2 regions of the Jeotgalibaca arthritidis genome follow, and region 2 is predicted to be linked to the other one. Evidence: riboswitches for the same ligand, from Rfam matches in the RefSeq annotation. Region 2 holds a riboswitch; the other holds the start of a gene.

Region 1 (6,932 bases), 850 kb from region 2:
TAAGTGGACCATCTTTACGTTTTGGATTTTCAAGCGGCATAATAACTTGTTGTCCTTCTTTCAGTGATGGGACTTCTGCTAAGTTTTCAGCAATCGTCTTACCTGTAACTGTTAAACAATCGCCGTGAATAAAGCCATTTTCGTAAAGGTACTTCATAACAGCTGGCACGCCACCTACTTCATAAAGGTCTTGGAAAACATACTGCCCACTTGGCTTCAAGTCAGCCAAATGAGGAACTTTTTCTTGAAAATCGTTGAAGTCGTCCAACGTTAATTCAACATTTGCAGCATGAGCCATCGCCATCAAGTGAAGAATGGCATTGGTTGATCCACCTAGCGCCATAACAACGGTAATCGCATTTTCAAAGGCTTTTCTAGTCATAATGTCGCGCGGGTAAATTTGATTTTCCAGTAGTTTATAAACAGCTTCACCAGCTGCTTCCACGTCTTTTAATTTATCTTCTGTTGTCGCAGGGTGTGAAGAGGATCCTGGTAAGCTCATCCCCATTGCTTCAATCGCAGATGCCATCGTATTGGCCGTATACATTCCACCACAACCACCTGGTCCTGGACAGGCATTACATTCAATTCGACGTACTTCTTCCTCTGTCATATCATTATTATTCCATTGGCCGATTGCTTCAAAGACTGATACTAAGTCAATGTCCTTGCCATCTAGTTTCCCTGGTGCAATAGTCCCACCATAAACGAAAATCGATGGGATTTGCGAGTTAGCAATAGCTATCATACAGCCCGGCATATTCTTATCACAGCCTCCGATAGCGACAAAGGCGTCACAGTTGTGTCCGCCAACTGCTGCTTCAACTGAATCGGCAATAATATCACGTGATGGTAATGAATAACGCATTCCTGGTGTTCCCATAGCAATGCCATCTGCAACCGTAATTGTTCCAAACTGAACGGGCCAGCCACCAGCTGTTCGAATACCCTTTTTCGCTAATTTCCCTAAATCATGGAGATGGATGTTACATGGCGTGTTTTCTGCCCATGTACTGATAACACCAATAATCGGTTGCTTAAACTCATCATCCCCCATTCCTGTTGCGCGTAACATGGCGCGGTTAGGTGATTTTACAACACTGTCATACACATTACTTCGGATTCTGATATCTTTTTTGGGTTGTTCGCTTGTCATTAACAGACACTCCTTTCAACTTTCTTGCTCGGTTATTTTTATGGTGTTTTCATATGATCTTAATTATATTCTAACAGAAAGAAAATAATCTGCCAGTGCCATATGAAAAAATGATGAAATTATCTACTTGCAAAAATGAGTATTTCATGAAAAAATAAAGAAAATTAATTATTGTAAGTTTGAAAGGAATCGATAGTTATGCCAGAATTAATCACTATGAATGAACGCGCTCAAGAACGCAGCGATGAGATTATTAAAAAACTTGAAAATATTTTTGATCCAGAAATCGGCCTAGATATTTACAACCTTGGCCTCGTGTACGATATTCAACTGTCTGAGGACGGACTTTGCGAAGTAACAACGACCTTTACCGGCATTGGATGTGACTGTATCGAATCCGTTCCAGGTGAAATAAAAGAGGGATTACTGCAGATTGATGGTATTACTGCCGTCGATGTTAAAATTGTGTGGAGCCCTGCTTGGAAGATGACACGCATTAGTCGCTTCGGTCGAATCGCATTAGGAATTAATCCAGGATAAAAAAAAGAGCCGGTAGTTGGTGGTTGCCCACCTTCTACCGGCTCTTTTTTTATTAGCCGAGAGTCTCTGCTACTTTATTTTTTGGTTTATAGCGTGATAAGAGGAGCACGGAAACGAGTACAACCGCAATACCGATTAGTTCAAATACGCCGAATTGGTGTTTAAAGACGACAACTGAGAGTACAGCTGCAAGCAAGGGTTCTAAGGCCGTCATAATCGAGGCTAAGGATGGATCAATATACGATAGACTTGCAAGATAGGCAATAAAGGCAACTGCAGTCCCAAACACAATAATTAGTGTCAAAAGAAGGACGCTATGAGTGGTTAAGCTAAAGCTTGGTTGCCAGAATGGTTGGATGAATTGAAACACCAGTCCGCCAATTAGCATTCCCCAGCCTACAATCATCGGTGAGCCGTATACTGCTAAAATTTTACGGGGTTGGATGCTGTAAAAAGCAACTGCGACTGCTGACCCTATTCCGACGGTAAAACCGATTAACGAGACCGACATCTTAGAAAATTGCCCATTTGTAACGATAAGCAAGACTCCGAAAAAAGTCGCTAATACGAGTGCAAATTCAGTAGCATAAAGTTTTTTCTCTCGGCTAATTAAAGTATATAAGTAAACAAAAATTGGTGCTGTAAACTGTAGAATCGTTGCTAAAGAGGCACTACTTACTTCAACAGCCTTGAAAAAGAGGTATTGCACGCCTACCATACCGACTAATGAGAATAATAATAATTGCAAAACATGTTTCTTGTTTTTAAAAATGGAAAAAATAGGATCTTTCCGAAGAATAGAGCTGTAAGTTAAGATTAATAACCCAGCCATCGTTAAACGTGTACTCACCAGCCATTCACTTGACGCTTGATAATCGCTAAATAGTAGTTGGGCAAAAATGCCAGATGCTCCCCATAAACTACCGCCTAACCCGGATAGTAATATACCCTTTAATTTTTGATTCATTGCTAACCTCCCTTTATTAATATGGTCATTATAAACGGGATAATTGGATTTGACTATCTTGTTTTTTGATTTGTACCAACAAAAAAACAGCCATTGCAATCGTCGCAATGGCTGTTTTACCTCTTTATTTAGAATGGTGAGTCTAAAATACGACTTAAGAATTCTTTTGTGCGTTCTTCTTTCGGATTGTTGAAGATTTCTTCAGGTGATCCTTCTTCTGCAATAACACCTTGGTCCATAAAGACAACACGATCTGCTACTTCACGCGCAAATTGCATCTCATGGGTTACAACGACCATAGTCAGCCCCTTATCTGCTAGCTGTTTCATAACACGCAACACTTCTCCAACCGTTTGTGGATCGAGTGCTGATGTTGGTTCATCAAATAACAGTAAATCTGGCTCCATTGCTAGTGCGCGTGCAATAGCGACACGTTGCTTTTGACCACCTGATAGTTGTGCAGGACGAGCATGGATAAATTGTCCCATACCCACTTCTTCCAAGAAGTGTAAGGCTCTTTTTTCAGCTTCTTCTTTGCTTACTTTTAAAACATTAATTTGGCCAGTCATACAGTTTTCAAGCACATTTAAGTTATTAAATAAATTAAAGTGTTGGAAGACCATTCCTACTTTTGAACGATATTGGAATAAATTTAGGGAGTCTTCTAAAATACTGTCATCTCGGTAAATAATATCACCAGTCGTTGGTTTTTCTAATAAATTTAAGCAACGCAATAAGGTTGATTTACCTGACCCCGATGCACCAATTAGACAAACGACTTTACCTTCTTCTACTTCAAAATTAATATTCTTAAGAACTTCGCGTTCGCCGAACTTTTTGCTCAGCCCTTTAATTTTCATTACAGAAGTCATTAACTTTGCACCTCTTTATCTAACGTGATCACTTGGTTTTGATTACCACCAACCAGATCATAATGTGTTGGTCCGTCTAGTTTTTTCTCAAGAAAACGTAAGATACGCGTCACCGAGAATGTCATAATTAAATACAAAATACAAGCTACTGTAAACGGCCCGAAGTAATCAAAGTTAATCCCTGATACTGTTTTTGTTTGAAAGAACAATTCCGTTACTGAAATAACATTTAAAACAGATGTGTCTTTAATATTAATAACAAATTCATTACCAGTCGCTGGTAAAATATTCCGCCATACTTGTGGCATAATGACAATTCTCATCGTTTGAAAGTGAGACATCCCAATTGCTTCTGCACCTTCATATTGGCCTTTATCAATTGATAAAATCCCACCGCGAACGATCTCAGTGATATATGCGCCTGTATTAATCGAAACAATAAAAATAGCGGCAAAAATACGGTTCATATCCCAACCAAATGCAATGGCAGATCCGTAATAAATCACCATTGCTTGCACGATCATCGGCGTACCACGGAAGAATTCAATATAAATGGTTGTTAAAAGATGCAGACCTTTTAAAGCGTAGCGCTTAAAGCCTTTGTCTGGATGTGGGATGGTGCGAATCACACCAAGAACAAGACCAATGAGGAGACCAATAATGGTCCCGATCATTGAAATGTATAAAGTAACCCAAGCACCATTTAAGAAAAGCGGTGCATTATTTTGAAAAATATTCCATAAATGACTCAATTGATGTCAGCTCCTACTATTGTTGGGCTGCTGGTTGATTAGCAACCGCAGCATCCATGATTTCTTGTCTCTCTTCGTCAGAGATTTCGCTTAAAATGGCATTCATTTTGTCTAAATCTGCTTCGTCTTTACGTACGCCAATCGCAATTGTCGTATCTTCTGGACTTGTTTTGAAACCATCTTCGAATTCAACAAAACTAAAATCACTATTTGCATTTGATGCACTTACTGCCTCAGGATATTCTGATACATAGCCATAATCACACCTGCTTGAAGCGCCACACGCATAGCAGAGAAATTTTCCATTGCTGTTTGCTTGTTAACACCTTCAATTTGGTCAATGACATTATAATGGAAGGTATTCAACTGAGCCGTTACCTTTGCAGAGTTAAAATCTGCTAGTTTTGTGGCATTAACGAAGTCACTATCTGAAGCGACTACCATAACCAATTGCGACTCTAAATAAGGATCACTAAAGGAAATGGTTTGTTTTCTTTCTTCTGTTGGAGACATACCAGCGATAATGGCATCAATTTTCTTAGCTTGAAGAGCTGGTACTAAGCCATCCCATTCTGTCTTAACGATAACTAGTTCTTGTCCCAAACCTTCAGCGATTTTCTTTGCAATCTCAACGTCATAGCCACCAGCATATTCATTTGTACCGTCAATCGGAACACCGCCGTTACTGTCATCTAGTTGCGTCCAGTTATAAGGGGCATAGGCAGCCTCCAGTCCAACAACAAACTGATCATCCTCTGCAGCTGATGACTCTGCGTTACTACCATTACCACAAGCAACTAACAAAGCTAGCGATCCTAACAACATAGCAGCATAATTAAATTTCTTTCTCATACGAAACGACTCCCTTTTATTTGTATTGAGAATACAAAAAAACCGTGAGCAAAAGGCCCACGATTGGTATCGTCCTTTTGCCCCAATATGAACAGCGCTTCAAAAGATAAAATGGGCATTTTATCTCGACAGTCCTATACTTATTCAGCATAGACCCAGCACCTAAACGGCACTTCGGCGAATTCCCCTTTCGTTTCCTACTGATGGTTTTCGCGTCCTCTAATTCATATTGTTTTGATATTCTACTGGTGTAACTATAATAGATAGCAAAGCGAATGTCAACCTCAGATCGTTAATCTAGCATATGATTAGGCAAAAATATAGCTGTTCGTTACAATAATAATAGGATTTGAAGAAGGAGGACATGTGATATGATACCCAAAATTATTCATTACTGCTGGTTCGGTGGCAATCCATTAGGCCAAAAAGAAGAAAAAATAATAGCAACTTGGGAAAAATACTGCCCTGACTACAAAGTTATGGTGTGGAATGAAGACAATTTTAATGTTGATCAAATGGGCGATTATGTGAAAGAAGCTTATCAAGCTAAAAAATGGGCTTTTGTTTCTGATGTTGCTCGACTCTATGCCTTAACACAATACGGTGGTATCTATATGGATACAGATATGGAGGTTATTAAACCACTTGATCCGCTACTTAAATTGGATGCTTTTATGGGCTTCGAAGTGGAAACAACCATTTCAACGGCTATTATTGCTGCCAAAGAAAATCATCCGACCTTCAAACAACTTTATGACGATTATAATGACCGTCATTTCATCAATGATGATGGGTCTTATGATGAAACAACCAACGTGATTCGTATTACTGAAATTTTTCAAGAAAATGGTCTCTTACTAAATAATGAAAAGCAGACCGTGATGGATGTGACAATCTTTCCCCGTATCTACTTTTCACCAAAAAGCTATTGGACGCAAGAAATCAACGCCGGAGAAGAAACTTATGGCATTCATCAGTATTCGGGGTCTTGGCTATAAAAATAGGGGCTGGGAAAAAACTCCCAGCCTCTTTCCTATACCCGAATAATGTAGCGTAAATGTGCTCAAAAAGGCAGCCCCGACGTCCACTTCACGAATCATGCTCAGATGGTCTGCAACCATCTTGCGCTTATTCGCTCCAGTGATTCGGGGCTGAACGCCTTTTTTCCCACTCTCCTTTTATTCATTATTTAACGATGATATGCATCAAAATACCATTTGTATCTTTAGCTTTTAAAACACCAGCTTCTTCTTCGTATGAAATACCATTTTGATCAAAGCGGCCTTTCAAAGCGACCAATTCATCTTGGTTTGGCAATACCCAAGTATAGTAAGCCATTCCGAGTTGGTCTGCTTCTGGTTGTGGCAATAGTTTTCCAGCCCAAGTGTTTGAGCCAACATGGTGGTGATAATCTCCCGATGCAAAGAATTTAGCTTGGCCGAAATAGTCAGATTTTAGTCCTAGACCAATTATATTCGTATAGAATTCACCGTTCTCTACTAAATCTCTAACTGTTAAATGGACGTGTCCCATAATCGTACCAGCTGGCAAACCTGAGAAAGGTTTCTTAACAGAGCCTAATACGCCTTCTGCATCCATTTGAATGGTAATACCTTCGATTCTACCATCTTCTCTTACGTCCCACTCAGAACGGTTTTTATCAGCGTAAACCTCTACACCGTTTCCTTCCGGGTCGTTAAAGTAAATCGCTTCACTGTACCCGTGATCACTTGCGCCACCTAATGGGTACTTTTTAACTAATAGGTTATATAAAAATTCGCCTAAGTCACTTC
Region 2 (6,932 bases):
CCCAAACTGAGATTCTGCTACAAGAAGGGTTGGATTATTTACTAGAGGGGCGGACAGCCTTTATCGTTGCTCACCGCTTATCGACCATTCGAAATAGTGACCGTATCTTCTTTATTGGTAACCGCCAAATTTTAGAATCGGGTTCACATGCCGAGCTGATTAGTCAAAAAGGACGCTATTACGACTTGTATCGGACGCAATCAGAATTGCTGAAAAAAATGTAACTTAATAAAAAATGCTAGTGAGTTTATCCAAACCTATGCCTACGATGCAATACCAATATTAACTATAATTCCTATGCAGAACAAGTCACAGGTAAATTCGCGATGTTGAAGATAGCTAAGTACTTAAAATTAGAACTAGTAGCTCTTTAAAAAATAAAATGTAGTCAAATAGCCATCAGCTCAGATTTTCATCCCAGCTGATGGTTGTTTTTTTGGTTGTGAGGAAGTTCAGCGTTCAAAAACGTTCAGATGTAGCTTCAGAAGAGAAAACCCTAGAACAAATTTTTAATTTTCTCGATATTTTTAATAATAACGGATGTTGTTCCGTCAGGATTATTAATAAATTCGACAACTTCAGGATCTTTGTACAATTCTAGAGGGATACTAATTTCAATCCCGTTATCTAAACGGAATTTTTGTTTAGAATATTTCGGTCCAGCTACAGCTACTTCAGCAGGAGCACGGTCGACATAACCCATCTCATTGATTTGCTCAAAAAACTTTTCTTTTTTAGCATAGCTATCGCCGTACAAGGTCTCGGCAATGATTTGGTTATCAATGACATTTTCCTCGTTCATACTATGTACAATAGCTTCTTTTGTCTCAGCGAGAACTTGGAATTCTTCGTCGTTAAAGGCCTTACTCGTTTTTTGAACAGCCTTTTTAATAATTGCAATATTTTCCTTTAAGCTTGGTTGTGGCTTATCCTCTAAAAATAACTCAGTAAAGTAGAAGACTTTTTCTGCCAACTCATCAATCAAATGTTTTTTCTCAATGACGTGGTATTCCATATTAGTGAGGTTTAATACCATTCCTTCTTGAATAGCTTGGCGCGCACTCGGTAAAATTGACCGATTCACGATCAATTGATTCGTCAAAGTGTCATCTTCATAGGAAACATGATGAGTAATTGAATCTGAATGATTCAGTTTAAACAAACCTAAACAAGGCACTTCATCCATAGTAAAGAGTGTAAATAACAAATCTGCCGGTGGAATTTCAGAATTGATTTTAGTAATGGCAAAAAACTTTTCCGTTAACTCTTTAGTCGCTTCAATAAAATCCGTTTCAATACGATTAAAAACTGGAACTAATGGATTTTCGTCAGCTAGCATACCAGTTTTCATGCTGTCGGAATCTTCTACTTTTTCAATTTTGGCATGAATATAATCTAAGGTGAATTTCTCGCTAATATCCAATCCCGCAAAGGAAAAAATAGCTTCATTGCTGTTTAAGTCAAAAATATGTAAAATAGCTTCTTTTATATAAATCATTGGGCTACCTCCGTTTCAGTCACGCTTAGTAGTATCTCACACATTTGAATTTCCTAAAAGTGAATTTTGATTTGCAAACCGCCTATATTTGTCTTATATTTGAAAGAACGACTGATTTAATCAGAATGGAGCATAACAATGACTCAACCACAACCATACGGCACAGTGTTGCTGAAAGCTGAGAAGATATTGAGTTTTCTAGCTTCCAAAAGTGAGCCACAGCCCTTACATGTGATTGCCAAAGAGACGGAAATGACAAACTCAACGGTATCTAAAATTTTATCTACCTTAGAATTAATTGGTTATATTCACCGAAATGACAAAACGAAAACCTACCAATTGGGTAGTGGTCTCGTTAAATACGCCAACCAATATTTGAAGGATTTAAGTATTTCAAAAATTGCTTATCCTTATTTAAAAGATTTGCATCGTCTGTTAGATGAAACGGTTCATCTGTCCATTCGTGAAGGCAACGAAATGCTGTATCTCAATAAGCTAGAATCAACCCAGCCCATTGTTGTCACAACATCTCGCATTGGATTTACGAAGCCCATGTACGCCTCAGCTATGGGGAAGGCTGTGTTAGCAGAATGTCCAACAGCAGAATTGGATGATTATTTTTCAACCGTGAGGATGACGGCCTTTACCCCGAATACACTTGTAGACCGCGATGATTTAGAAAAAGAATTTCAATTTGTGCAAGAGCACGGCTATGCCTTCGACAACAGTGAAGAGCAAATCGAAGTTTTCTGTATTGGTGCATCCTTATCAGTGGATGGGAAGAATTACGGCGCCTTTAGTGTGAGTATGCCAACTTACCGCAGAACACCTGAATTAGAAGAAAAAGTAATTTCTGCTATTTTGGAAACGAAGAGAAACATTATTCAAGAGTTAAAACAAGTTTATCATTATTTATAAAAGAGAAGAGACAGCCTTTTTTAGTGAAAATGGGTTGTTCTCTTCTCTTTTATATTCTATAATAGAAGAAACATTTCCTATTAAAAAACAAACTTTCCTATTCGGAAAGAAAAGCAATTTTACTAGGGATTTAAATTTTAATAACATTTGTAACCGTAAACATTTAAAAAATAGAGAAAAAGAGGGTCCGTTATGAAACAAAATATTTTATGCGTTGGAGAAACACTTGTCCGCTTGTCAACTCAAGTTGGGGTTCACTTTTACGATACGATTAGTCTAAATTTAAACTATGGTGGAGCTGAAGCTAACGTTGCGATTAACTTGGCTAACTTAGGCCATAAAACAACTTACTTCACCAAAGTACCTAACAACCAATTAGGTCAAACTGCGATTAAAAATACACAAAAATACGGAGTCGATGCAAGCCATGTTATTTACGGTGGCAACCGCATTGGGTCTTATTATCTAGAAGCAGGGGCTGGTCCTCGTGCCGCAAATATTATTTATGATCGCGCTCATTCCGCTATTTCAGAAATGAAAGTAGACGAAATCAATTTTGATGAGCTATTAGAAGGAAAAAGCATGCTTCATATTACAGGGATTACGGCAGCTCTTTCTAAAGATAGTGCTGAAGTGACTTATCAATTGATAAAAGCAGCTAAAGAAAAAGGATTGGTTGTTAACTTTGACGTCAACTTCCGTTCTAAATTATGGTCTGTGGAAGAGTGTGCGGTTTTCTTGAAACGTGTTCTTCCTTATGTAGACTACTTATCAGCAGGTAAATTGGATGCCATCAACTTCCTTGGTGTGAAAGAATTGGATCCTGACCAAACAACAACTGAAATTGAGCAATTGGATTACTATTTTGGAAAAATCCATGAATTATATCCAAATATCCAAATTTTCTATGCAACAATCCGTAATGTGATTTCAGCAACCCACAATACGTTACAAGGTGCATTTTGGAAAGATGGCATTACTTACTATTCGAAAATTCAAGATATGGACCACATCATTGATCGTATTGGTGGGGGAGATGCGTTTGCGGCAGGTGTTTTACATGGTATTTTAGAAAATTATGATCCAGAATATACCATTAACTTCGCAACAGCATTATCATCATTGAAACATACCATTTATGGAGATGTGTCACCATTCACGGTGGAACAAGCAGAACGTACGATGACACACGATGCGCGTGTTGATCGCTAATAAATAAGTTAAATAAATAATGAGTAGACAATTAGTTTCGTTAATGTTATTCTAATGTAACATATAGATAGAGGTAGCAATGTAAATGAGTAAGACATGGGAGAAGGCATTCTAGGATCATGTTTGAAAGGTAATCATTGCCGAACAGTTAAAATTGGCAAATTTTAATTGTGGGGATGTGGGGAACACCTACATCACTCCTGCTTGCAAAAGTGGTGGTGCTAAATATTTTGTCTACATCTGCTTGTATACAATATAAAGGCGCCAGAAATGGCGTCTTTTTTTGTTATAATAAAAGAAAATAAAGTAGCAGATGAATAGTAGAATCGAGGAGAGAGACAATGACGGAATTACACATTGGCGGTGTTGCCGCTAGCCAATTAGTGGCGCAATATGGCAGTCCCTTATATGTTTATGATCAACAACAACTTGAAACGAATTTACAAGCTTATAAACAAGCCTTCCAATCTGATCGTTTTCCAACCAAAATTTTATACGCATCCAAAGCCTTCCAGACGGTTGGGATGATGAATTTGGTCAACCAATATGGTTTTGGTGTGGATGTAGTGAGTGCTGGCGAATTGTATACAGCCTTACAATCAGATGTGCCAGTTGACCATATCTACTTTCACGGCAATAACAAATCAACAGAAGAACTGAAAATGGCTTTTGAATCGGGTATGCAACATATTGTTTGCGATAACCTAATGGAATTGACAGAGTTGAGTCAGCTAGCAAATGACTACAAACAGCCGATGCAAATTATGTTTCGTTTAAATGTCGGCATTGAGGCTCATACTCATGAGTATATCGTGACGACTCACATTGACTCGAAATTTGGTATGGCTTATGATAGCTCAGACTTTAAAGCTTGTTTAGAGCTATTAAACGACAATGACTACCTTGAGCTAGAAGGCTTCCATGTTCATATTGGTTCTCAAATTTTTGAAATGGATGCCTGGTATGCGGCTATTGATAAGATGGTGTCTTACTTGAACGACTTTGACCAACCGTTAACCCTTAATTTAGGTGGTGGCTTTGGTGTTCGCTATACCGAGGACGACAAGCCACTAGGGATTGAGGAAACGATGAACCAATTATTACGTTATTTGGACCAATCGTTAACGGCAGCAGATTTAACCGTTAAAGAACTAATTATTGAGCCGGGACGCAGTCTAGTTGCCGAAGCAGGTTATACCCTTTACGAAATTGGTTATCAAAAACAAACACCAAATAAAACGTATTATTTTGTAGACGGTGGTATGGCAGATAACATTCGTCCAAGTTTGTACCAAGCGAAATATAGTTGTGATGTGGCCAATAAAATGGATGCAGAAAAAACAGAACACGTAACAGTGGCTGGAAAATACTGTGAATCGGGCGATGTTTTAATCCAGGATGTTGCATTACCAAAAGTTGAAAAAGGCGATTTACTCGTCGTTTATGCAACAGGTGCATATGGCTACTCAATGAGTAGCAACTACAACCGTAGTTTAACACCAGCCGTTGTTTTTGCTAAAGACGGCCAAACAACTGAAATTGTCAAACGTCAAACTTACTTAGACTTGTTACGTAACGACCTAAAATAGAAACTGGAGGATGATTAGATGTTAAGCGGATCTTTAGTAGCCATTATTACGCCAATGCATGAAGATGGCAGCATTCACTTTGAAAAAATGGGTGAATTAATTGAATACCATATCGACAACCAAACCGATGGGATTGTGTTGTTAGGAACGACAGGTGAAGCGTCAACTATGACCTTTGAAGAGGAGAAACAATTAGTTTCTTTTGCAGCTGAAAAAATCGCTAAACGCGTGCCCCTTATTGTCGGCAGCGGTAGTAACAACACGGTGACAGCTGTAGAAAATAGTAAAGCTTTTGCTGAACATGGTGCGGATATGCTGTTAGTAGTAACGCCGTATTATAATCGTGCCAACGAAGGCGGTATGGTTCGCCACTTTGAAGCTATCGCTAATAGTGTTGACATTCCGATTATTTTATACAATGTGCCAGGGAGAACAGGATGCAGCCTGTCTGTATCAGCCGTAGCGACACTAGCTAAACATCCTAATATTATTGGGATAAAGGAAGCATCAGGTGATATTAGTTATGCCGTTAAACTGGCTCCTTTATTGAATGATGACTTTGCTATGTATAGCGGCAATGATGATATTATCGTGCCACTATTGAGTTTAGGTGCCAAAGGTGTGATTAGTGTTTGGGCGAATATTATGCCGAAAGAGGTTCATGATTTAGTTAGCCTCTATTTAGAGGGTCGCCATCAAGAGTCATTAGCGATTCAAACTGCTTATTTAGACTTGGTTGATGCGCTCTTTTATGAAACTAATCCTATTCCAGTTAAGCACGCCATGAATGAGTTAGGTTTTGGTGTTGGTCCACTCCGAATGCCACTTGGTGAAATGGATGCTCCTAATTATCAAAAATTAGTTGCTGTTTTAGCCAAGTATAAGGAGGTATGGTCTTGAAAATCGGTTTAGTAGGTTATGGTGCTATGGGACGGGTTGTGGAGGAATCTATTCAAGCAGACGACGAATTAGTTGTTTTTGCACCCGAAACAAATCGGTCCTTAGCAGACTATCAAGAAAAATTAGCAGTGTTAATTGATTTTTCAAACCCGGCCAACTTGGATAGTATTGTCCAATATGCTAGTGACTACAAGGTGCCCGTTGTAATTGCAACAACAGGTTTTTCAAGTGAGCAACAAGCAAAAATTACAGCTCTAAGCGAAAAAGTTCCTGTTCTTATGAGTGCTAATTTTAGCTTAGGCGTTATGTTAGTTAATCGGATGTTGAAGGACTACAGCCCGATTCTAAAGGACTTCTTTGATATTGAAGTCATTGAGAAACACCATCGATTAAAAGTAGATGCGCCATCTGGAACAGCTAAAATGTTTGCTGATACCATTAATGAGACGCTCAACTATGATTTTGTTTATGGACGAGAAGGCGTTAGCAAGCGCCAAGATAAAGAGATTGGCATTCATGCGGTTCGTGGTGGCAGTATTGTTGGCGAACATGAAGTTATTTTTGCTGGTCAAGACGAAGTCATTTCAATTAAACACGAAGCTTTTTCGAAACGGATTTTTGCTGTTGGCGCATTAAATGGTGCTAAATGGCTAGCTGGAGATAAAGAAGCAGGTTTTTATGATATGAATGACGTTTTATTTGATTAAGGAAGAAACGCGGTTGGGAAAAACCAATCGCGTTATTTTTATGGTTGATTTTTAATCGAATTCTAATCATATGCCCGACATGTTAATGAAAGAAAAAGTGACAAATTC

Evidence for each region. Region 2 has a riboswitch for lysine ahead of lysA (diaminopimelate decarboxylase). Riboswitches for the same ligand answer to the same signal wherever they lie in the genome.
Region 1: linked by a shared signal. The riboswitch ahead of G7057_RS12015 (ABC transporter permease subunit) and the one ahead of lysA (diaminopimelate decarboxylase) in region 2 are both predicted to bind lysine.

Annotation. Positions count from the first base shown of each region.
Region 1 covers NZ_CP049740.1:2,161,784-2,168,715, reverse strand. Annotated here, with positions in the region: gene ilvD (dihydroxy-acid dehydratase) at 1-1,156, opposite strand, end outside; gene G7057_RS10845 (metal-sulfur cluster assembly factor) at 1,355-1,696, shown strand; gene G7057_RS10840 (DMT family transporter) at 1,749-2,663, opposite strand; gene G7057_RS10835 (amino acid ABC transporter ATP-binding protein) at 2,792-3,535, opposite strand; partial or broken gene G7057_RS12015 (ABC transporter permease subunit) at 3,535-5,139, opposite strand; lysine riboswitch at 5,224-5,369, opposite strand; gene G7057_RS10820 (glycosyltransferase family 32 protein) at 5,511-6,137, shown strand; gene G7057_RS10815 (VOC family protein) at 6,325-6,932, opposite strand, start outside.
Region 2 covers NZ_CP049740.1:665,540-672,471, reverse strand. Annotated here, with positions in the region: gene G7057_RS03390 (ABC transporter ATP-binding protein) at 1-224, shown strand, start outside; gene G7057_RS03385 (nucleoid-associated protein) at 497-1,498, opposite strand; gene G7057_RS03380 (IclR family transcriptional regulator) at 1,637-2,416, shown strand; gene G7057_RS03375 (sugar kinase) at 2,609-3,628, shown strand; lysine riboswitch at 3,689-3,860, shown strand; gene lysA (diaminopimelate decarboxylase) at 3,970-5,217, shown strand; gene dapA (4-hydroxy-tetrahydrodipicolinate synthase) at 5,236-6,117, shown strand; gene dapB (4-hydroxy-tetrahydrodipicolinate reductase) at 6,114-6,824, shown strand.